4 regions of the Pseudomonas sp. NPDC077186 genome follow, and region 4 is predicted to be linked to each of the others. Evidence: predicted binding sites of a transcription regulator. Region 4 holds the regulator's gene; each other region holds the start of a gene.
What was found. The regulator FliA, encoded in region 4, starts transcription of late flagellar genes. The targets are predictions, from matches to a motif close to CTAAAGTTTNNNNNNNNNNNGCCGNTAA.
Positions count from the first base shown of each region.

Region 1 (2,197 bases), on a different contig from region 4:
GCAGTTCTCCGCCCAGAACTCGGCCACCCACATCACCCCGCGCGAGCAGGCGTCGCGCGCCGTCTGGCCGGGCAGGACGAACTTGGCCAGGGCGATCAGCAGCAGCGGGCCGATCAGGGTCAGGGTGTTGGCGAGCAGCAGCAGGAGGTTGGCGAGGCCGGTCAGCAGCGGGCGCATATCGACTCCATGATGGGCGGTGGCCGGCCATGATAAGCAAGGCGCGGCGCGGCCTCCAAGGGCGGCGGCGGGCCGCTTGGTAACACCTTGTCACGCCGCCCGGGGAACGGGGCGGCGCCGCGGGCGGTCGGAAATCCGGTCTATCCCCATACAGGAGTATCGACCTTGAACCATGCCCCGATCCTGCTGGCCGCGCTGCTCAGCCTGCCGGCCATGGCCAGTCAACAGCCAACGCTGTACGGTCGCTACGAGCTGATCGAACTGCCCGAGCTGGGCCAGACCCTCAAGGCCAAGCTGGACACCGGCGCCATGACCGCCTCGCTGTCGGCCAAGGACATCCAGCGCTTCCAGCGCGACGGCGAGGACTGGGTGCGCTTTCGCCTGGCGGTGGACGGCGCCGAGGAGCGTGTCCATGAGCACCCGCTGGTGCGCATCGCCGAGATCAAGGCGCGCAGCGAGGAGCTGGCCGGCCAGCCGCTGAAGACGGCGGCGGCCTCGCAGCGCCCGGTGATCGAGCTGCCGGTGTGCCTGGGCGAGGAGCAGCGCACCATCGAGGTCAACCTCACCGACCGCAGCACCTTCAACTACCCCCTGCTGATCGGCGCCAGCGCCCTGCGCGATTTCGGCGCGGCGGTGAACCCCGCCGAACGCTACACCCGCGAGCGTCCCCAATGCTGAGTTAATTGTCGCATTTCGGAAAAGGCTGATGCCCATTGGCCATTACACTCGTCGAGAGCGCCCAGTAACGACTTCCTTGCCCCAAGGGGCGTCGAGCCTAATGCCACTCAGTTGAGCGTCGATGCAGCGAACGTGTAGGAGCGGCGCCCCGCCGCGAACCTCGGCGGAGCGGACTCGAAAAGCTTCGCCCCGGGGCGGGGCTCCTACGAACGGCTGCTTTGGCAGCCTCATCTGATCGGAATTAGCGTCGGGCCTGCTTTTTGCTATGTGCAATTCTTTGCCAGGCCTGTAGGCCCTTTAGGTCGTTGAGGTGTCGCGATGACTGGAGTACTCAAACCGGGTGTGCGGCTGCTGGAGCGGTTCAGCTTTGCGCGCAAGTTTCAGCTGGTGTTCCTGCTGTTCGCCCTGCCGCTGGGCTACGCCCTGTGGGTGATCGGCAGCGACTACCTGGGTCGCCTGCAGGCCATCGACCACGAGCTGGAAGGCGCGCAGGCGCTGCAGTCCATGGCCCTGGTGCAGCGCGAGCTGATCGCCCAGCGCAGCCTGCTGGCGCGCTGGAAGGGCACCGACAGCGCCGCCGAGGGCCTGTTGCGTCAGCGCGAGGCGCAGCTCGACGAGGCCCTGCAGCAGGCTGCCGCGCCACTGCAGAGCGCGCTGATCGGCGCCCAGGCGCGCGAGCATTTCCAGGCGCTGCAGGGCGAACGCGCTGGGCTTCAGGCGCAGGCCCTGGCCCGCGTGGCGTTACCGGATGCGCTGGAGCGTTACCAGAAGACCCTGCTGCACCTGCTCGCCCTGCGCGAGCAGGTAGCCACCGACAGCGGCCTGATCCTCGACCCGCGCCTGGCCACCTACCTGATGATGGAGCAGCTCACCTACATCCTGCCGCGCCTGCTCGAGCAGCTCGGCAGCTTCGCCGCCCAGGGCCATGGCGCGGTGGTGTCGCAGCATTTCACCCTGCAGAGCCGGGTGCTGATCCGCGACCTGCGCCGCGGCCTCGACGAGCAGCGCGCGCAGCTGATCAAGGCGCAGAGCACCCTGCAGCGCGAGGCGCCGCAGGCCATGCGCCAGCTCAGTGGTCCCTTCGAGGCGGCACTGGCTGGCTTCGACCAGTTCCTCGCGCAGATCGACCGCGACATGTTCGAGGCCAGCCCCATGGCGCTCACCCCCGAGCAGTTCGTGCAGCGCGTCGAGGCCCTGGAGGCGCAGCTGCAGGGGCTGCAGCAGGCGGTCTACGACCAGTTCGCCGCCAGCCTGGGGCAGCATCGCCAGCGTGCGCTGCTGACCATGGTCGAGGTGATCGGCGCCTTCGTCCTGCTCACCCTGCTGGCGCTGTACGTGCTGC
Region 1 covers NZ_JBITWE010000003.1:56,851-59,047, reverse strand. Annotated here, with positions in the region: gene ACIGKL_RS12230 (acyltransferase) at 1-177, opposite strand, end outside; gene ACIGKL_RS12225 (ATP-dependent zinc protease) at 391-855, shown strand; gene ACIGKL_RS12220 (methyl-accepting chemotaxis protein) at 1,174-2,197, shown strand, end outside.
Region 1: ACIGKL_RS12220 (methyl-accepting chemotaxis protein) is a predicted target of FliA. The motif match lies at 874-901, and genes of this name have one in related genera.

Region 2 (2,197 bases), 350 kb from region 4:
CCGCTGGCGAGGTCGCGCGCCTGCGCGTCGATGCGCGCCTGCAGCTGCTGGCCGAGCTGAGCCAGGCGCTGGTTGCTCGCGCCGATCTGCTCGATGCTGCGCTGCGCCGCGGCGAACGCCTCGGCGAAGGCCTGCACGTTCTGCCCGATCGGCGTGTCCTGCCAGTCGAGGTCGGCCACCTGGGCCTGCAGCTTGGCGATGGCCGCCTGGGTGATCTGGGCGAACGCCGGGTCGAAGGTCGCCAGGTAGTCGCGCTGGCTGCTCAGGGCGCTGCCGATGAACGGCTGGATCAGGCCGAAGGTGATCGCCTCCAGCGCCTTGGCCTTGTCGGCCAGGGTCTTGCGCTGGCCCTCGAAGGGCGTCAGGCCGAGGGCCTGGTTGAGGCTCAGCCAACTGCGCTGCTGTGCCACTTCCTCCTGCAGCACGGCCTGGATTTGCTGCGCGTGCTGCAGGGTGGCGGCGTCGTCGAGCGCTTGCGCCTGGGTCAGCAGTTGTCCGACGAGTTCAAGCAGTGCGTCCAGGCTCGCGCCGAAGGCCTCGCGGTTGTCCGCGTCGAGCTGCTGGCGCTGGGCGTTGCCGCGCCACCACTGGTTCATCAGCGCGGTGCTGGCGCTGGCGTATGCCGCCGCGTTATCCCTGGCCTGCAGCGAGGCGTCGAGGCGCTGGCTGGCCCACAGCGAGGCGGCCGCCATCAGCGTCAGGCTGATCAGGGTGAGGGCGATAAGGACTCGGAATTTTTGTTGCCAGGACAGGAAGAACTGCACGGTTGCGCCTCGCCATCTGCGGGATTGTTATTGGAATTCGGCATGTTGTCGTACAACTTGAGGCAATTGTCTATGGCCGATTTGCCAGCCGGCGGCCGCCGCGGCGGCTAGGCCTGCACCTTGTCGGTGCGCCCGTGAAAGAAAATGTCGCAGCGCCGCAAGCCGGGTCGGGGCTTTGCTCGTTAAGCTCGCCGGGCATATGTGACCAGTCGGTCGCTGTCGTCGCGGCGGTCCGCCAGCGGCCGGCGGATGTCATTGCCGCTTCATGGACTAACGTTGAACTAACGGCGAGCGGCCGCGATTCAGACCCGCGATAGCCCCCAGTCGAACCACCAGCCCAACGGAGCACAACCATGGCGTTCTTTACGGCGGCCAGCAAAGCCGACTTCCAGCATCAACTGCAAGCGGCCCTGGCGCAGCACGTGAGCGAGCAGACGCTGCCACAAGTGGCGCTGTTCGCCGAACAATTCTTCGGCATCATCGCCCTCGAGGAGCTGACCCAGCGGCGCCTGTCCGACCTGGTCGGCTGCACCCTGTCGGCCTGGCGCATGCTGGAGCGTTTCGATCACGGCAAACCGCAGGTGCGCGCGTTCAACCCCGACTACGAGAAGCACGGCTGGCAGTCGACCCATACCGCGGTGGAGATCCTGCATGGCGACATCCCGTTCCTGGTCGACTCGGTGCGCATGGAACTCAACCGTCGCGGCTACAGCATCCACACCCTGCAGAACAGCGTGTTCAGCGTGCGCCGCGACGCCAACGGCGAGCTGCTGGAGATCCTGCCCAAGGGCAGCCAGGGCGAGGGCGTGCTGCAAGAAGCGCTGATGTTCCTGGAGATCGACCGCTGCGCCAGCGCCGGCGAACTGAAGACCCTGGAGAAGGCCATTCACGAGGTGTTCGGCGACGTGCGCATGAGCGTCGCCGACTTCCAGCCGATGAAGGCCAAGGCCCGCGAGCTGCTGGCCTGGCTCGACCGCGCCAAGCTCAAGGTGGACAAGGCCGAGCTGGACGAGATCAAGGTGTTCCTCGGCTGGCTGCTGGACAACCACTTCACCTTCCTCGGCTACGAGGAGTTCACCGTGACGCCGAGCGCCGACGGCGGCACCCTGGTCTACGACGAGAAATCCCTGCTCGGCCTGTCCAAGCGCCTGCGCAGTGGGCTCAAGGCCGAGGAGCTGCATATCGAGCCGGAAGCGGTGGCCTACCTGCGCGAGCCGCAGCTGCTGTCGTTCGCCAAGGCCGCGGTGCCCAGCCGCGTGCACCGCCCGGCCTATCCGGACCTGGTGTCGATCCGCGAGCTGGATGCCAAGGGCAACGTGGTCAAGGAATGCCGCTTCATGGGCCTGTACACCTCGGCGGTATACGCCGAGAGCGTGTGGAACATCCCCTACATCCGCCGCAAGGTAGATGAAATCGAGCAGCGTGCCGGCTTT
Region 2 covers NZ_JBITWE010000001.1:834,640-836,836, reverse strand. Annotated here, with positions in the region: gene ACIGKL_RS03830 (methyl-accepting chemotaxis protein) at 1-764, opposite strand, end outside; gene ACIGKL_RS03825 (NAD-glutamate dehydrogenase) at 1,118-2,197, shown strand, end outside.
Region 2: ACIGKL_RS03830 (methyl-accepting chemotaxis protein) is a predicted target of FliA. The motif match lies at 799-826, and genes of this name have one in related genera.

Region 3 (2,197 bases), on a different contig from region 4:
TTGAGGGCGAGCAGGTTGGTCTGGTCGGCGATGCCCTTGATCACGTCGACCACGCCGCCGATCTCGTTGCTGTCCTGGGCCAGGCGGGTGACGGTTTCGCCGGTGTCGCCCACCGATTGCGACAGGCGCTGGATGGCTTCGCGGGTTTCCGCGGCGATGCCGCGGCCTTCGCCGGTGAGGCGGTTGGCCTCTTGGGTGGCGATGGCGGTGCGCGCCACGTTGCTGGCCACCTCCAGGGTGGTGGCGGCCATTTCGTTGACCGCGGTGGCGACCTGTTCGGTTTCCTGGCGCTGGCGCTCCAGGCCGGCGGAGCTGTTGTGCGCCAGCTTGTCGGCCTCGCGGGCCTGCTGGGTGAGCTGTTCGGCGGTGTCCTGCAGGCGCGTCAGGCAGGTCTTCAGGCGCGCTTCCTGGCTGAGCATGGCCATTTCCAGGCGCGCTTCGGCGCCGCGGCTGTCGGTGTACATCTGCGCGATCAGTGGGTCGGAGGTGGTCTGCTCGGCCAGGCGCAGCAGGCGCTTGACGCCGCGGGTCTGCCAGGCGATGCCGGCCAGGCCCAGGGGGATGGAGAGCAGGGCGGCGAGGGCGAAGCCCCAACCGCTGCCGAGCCAGTGACCGATCAGGAAACCGATCTGGCTGACCAGGATGAACGGCAGCCAGGCCTGCATCACCGGCAGCCAGGCATCGCGTTTGGGAATGGCGGTCTTGCCGGCATTGACCCGCGCGTAGAGGGCTTCGGCGCGGCGCACCTGTTCGGCGCTGGGTTTGACCCGCACCGATTCGTAGCCGACCACCTGGTTGTTCTCGGTCATCGGCGTGACGTAGGCGTTGACCCAGTAATGGTCGCCGTTCTTGCTGCGGTTCTTGACGATGCCCATCCACGGCCGGCCCTTTTTCAGGGTGCTCCACATGTGCTCGAACACCGCCGACGGCACGTCGGGGTGGCGCACGATGTTGTGCGGCGCGCGCAGCAGTTCCTCGCGGGAGAAACCGCTGATCTCGACGAAGGCGTCGTTGCAGTAGGTGATCTGGCCCTTGAGGTCGGTGGTGGAGATCAGGCGCTGCTGCGCAGGAAAGGTGCGCTCGCGCTGAGTGACCGGTTGGTTATTACGCATGGCAGGTATCCGTCGTTGTAATGCCCTCTGCATCGGCCGCGAAGCGGCGAAGTTGAGGGAGAAAACCGTGGCGCGCAGTGTAAACGGATTTTGCCTGGCGTCACGGTTTCGTCGCGACTCGGGCCGTCCCTGGCCCGCTCGTTTCAGTTGGCGATCATCTGCCGCAGCACATGATGCAGGATGCCGCCGGCCTTGAAGTATTCCACCTCGTTCAAGGTGTCGATGCGGCACAGCAGTTCGACCTCCTCGCGCTGGCCGTTTTCGCGGACGATGGCCAGCGACAGCGGCATGTGCGGGTGCAGTTCGACGCCGTCGAGGCCGTGGATACCGAGCTTTTCGCGGCCGGTCAGGCCCAGGGTCTTGCGGTCGCAGCCGGGCTTGAACTGCAGCGGCAGCACGCCCATGCCCACCAGGTTGGAGCGGTGGATGCGCTCGAAGCTTTCGGCGATCACCGCCTTGACCCCTAGCAGGTTGGTGCCCTTGGCCGCCCAGTCGCGGCTCGAGCCGGTGCCGTATTCCTTGCCGGCGATCACCACCAGCGGGGTGCCCGCTTCCTGGTAGCGCATGGCCGCGTCATAGATCGACAGCTTGTCGCCACTGGGAATATGCAGGGTGTTGCCGCCTTCCTCGCCACCGAGCATCTCGTTCCTGATGCGGATATTGGCGAAGGTGCCGCGCATCATCACCTCATGGTTGCCGCGGCGCGAGCCGTAGGAGTTGAAGTCCGCGGGCGCCACGCCTTGTTCGCGCAGGTAGCGCCCGGCCGGGCTGTCGGCCTTGATGTTGCCGGCCGGCGAGATGTGGTCGGTGGTCACCGAGTCGCCGAGCAGGGCGAGGATGCGCGCCTCATGGATATCGCCGATATGCGGCGGATCGCCGGCGATGTCCTCGAAGAACGGCGGGTGCTGGATATAGGTGGAGTCCGCCTGCCAGACATAGGTGTCGGCCTGCGGCACCTCGATGGCCTGCCACTGCGCGTCGCCGGCGAACACCTCGGCGTATTCCTTGCGGAACATGGCGGTGTCGACCTTGGCGATGGCCTCGGCGATCTCGGCCTGGCTCGGCCAGATGTCCCTGAGGTAGAC
Region 3 covers NZ_JBITWE010000006.1:98,332-100,528, reverse strand. Annotated here, with positions in the region: gene ACIGKL_RS21055 (methyl-accepting chemotaxis protein) at 1-1,112, opposite strand, end outside; gene acnA (aconitate hydratase AcnA) at 1,256-2,197, opposite strand, start outside.
Region 3: ACIGKL_RS21055 (methyl-accepting chemotaxis protein) is a predicted target of FliA. The motif match lies at 1,142-1,169, and genes of this name have one in related genera.

Region 4 (2,197 bases):
TTGAGGTGGCCGGACAGCTTGCTGCTGTCGCGCTCGCTGCGGGCGAGGAACAGCTCGATGCGCTTGGCCAGCTCGCGAAAGCCCTCGGCGCCCATCTCGCGGCGCATGAAGCGGCCCCATTCGGCGCTCAGGCTCTGCGCTTCGTCGCTCAAGTCGTTGACCAGCGGCGCGCTCTGCTCGACCAGGTCCATGGTGCGATTGGCCGCCTTCTCGGTCATGGTGACCACGTAATTCAGGCGTTCGGTGGCATCGGCGATCTGCGACAGCTCCTGGGCATGCGGCATGCGCGGATCGAGTTGGAAGTTGACGATGGCGTTGTGCAGCTCGCGGGTCAGCTTGCCGACCTCGTGGTACAGGCCGCGGTCGCGGACCTTGTTGAGCTCGTTGATCAGTTGCACCGCGGCGCCGAAGTTGCCTCTTTCCAGGCTGTCGACCAATTCGCGGGCGTTGCTTTTCAGGGTCGACTCGAGGTCGCCCAGCGTGGAGTCATCGTGTTCCATAGCACCCTCGCGGCCGACATCAGCCGTTGACCCGCTCGAAGATCTTCTCGATCTTTTCCTTCAGCACCTGGGCGGTGAAGGGTTTGACCACATAGCCGTTCACGCCGGCCTGGGCCGCCTCGATGATCTGATCGCGCTTGGCCTCGGCGGTGACCATCAGCACCGGCAGGTGCTTGAGGCGCTCGTCGGCGCGCACCGCACGCAGCAGGTCGATACCGGTCATGCCGGGCATGTTCCAGTCGGTCACCAGGAAGTCGAAACTGCCGCTCTGCAGCATGGGCAGCGCCGAGGTGCCATCGTCGGCCTCCGCGGTGTTGGTGAAACCCAAATCACGCAAGAGGTTCTTGATGATCCGTCGCATCGTCGAGAAATCGTCAACGATGAGGATTTTCATGTTCTTGTCCAAGTCGACCTCCGTACAGTCCCAAACACGCTCTTCAGTGGAGCGCGCCCTTCAATCGTGAAACCGGCCCAGCCTTCAGCGGGCGCGCCACTCGCCCAGGCGCGCACGCAGACGCGCGGCGCACTGGCTGTGCAACTGGCTGACGCGCGACTCGCTGACCCCCAGCACTTCGCCGATTTCCTTCAAGTTCAGTTCTTCATCGTAATACAGCGCCAGCACCAGGCGTTCGCGCTCCGGCAAGCCGGCGATGGCCTCGGCCAAGGCCGCCTGGAAGCGTTCGTCTTCGAGGTCCCGCGAAGGTTCGAGGTGGGTGTGCCCGGCGTCTTCGTGCAGCCCGCCATGCTCGCCGTCCTGCACCAGGTCGTCGAAGCTGAACAGGCGGCTGCCCAAAGTGTCGCCAAGGATGCCGTAGTAATCCTCCAGACTCAATTGGAGTTCGGCCGCAACCTCCTGATCTTTAGCGTCGCGCCCGGTTCTCGCTTCCACCGCGCGGATCGCGTCGCTGACCATGCGGCTGTTGCGGTGCACCGAACGCGGCGCCCAGTCGCCCTTGCGCACTTCGTCGAGCATGGAGCCGCGGATGCGGATGCCGGCGAAGGTTTCGAAGCTGGCACCCTTGCTGGAATCGTATTTTTTAGAGGCTTCGAGCAGGCCGATCATGCCGGCCTGGATCAGGTCGTCGACCTGCACGCTGGCCGGCAAACGGGCCAGCAGGTGATAGGCGATACGTTTGACCAGGGGCGCATAGCGCTCGATCAACTGGTGCTGCGAATCCTGCGCCTGCGCCTTGTTGTACATACGAAGTCCAGAAGCTGCTGTCATACGGCACTGTCTGCCGTCGGTTGCTGCACCAGACGCTCGACGAAAAACTCCAGATGGCCGCGGGGGTTGGCCGGCAGCGGCCAGGTATCGACCTTCTGGGCTATCGCCTTGAACGCCAGGGCGCACTTGGATCGTGGGAAGGCTTCGTAGACCGCGCGCTGCTTCTGCACGGCCTTGCGCACGCACTCGTCGTAGGGCACGGCGCCGACGTACTGCAGGGCGACGTCGAGGAAGCGATCAGTCACCTTGGTCAGCTTAGCAAAGAGGTTGCGCCCTTCCTGCGGGCTGTGGGCCATGTTGGCCAGGACGCGGAAGCGACTGATGCCGTGGTCGCGGTTGAGCAGCTTGATCAGCGCATAGGCGTCGGTGATCGAGGTCGGCTCGTCGCACACCACCACCAGGATCTCCTGGGCGGCGCGGACGAAGCTGACCACCGCATCGCCGATGCCGGCGGCGGTGTCAATCACCAGCA
Region 4 covers NZ_JBITWE010000001.1:480,307-482,503, forward strand. Annotated here, with positions in the region: gene ACIGKL_RS02215 (protein phosphatase CheZ) at 1-500, opposite strand, end outside; gene ACIGKL_RS02220 (chemotaxis response regulator CheY) at 520-894, opposite strand; gene fliA (RNA polymerase sigma factor FliA) at 979-1,725, opposite strand; gene fleN (flagellar synthesis regulator FleN) at 1,722-2,197, opposite strand, start outside.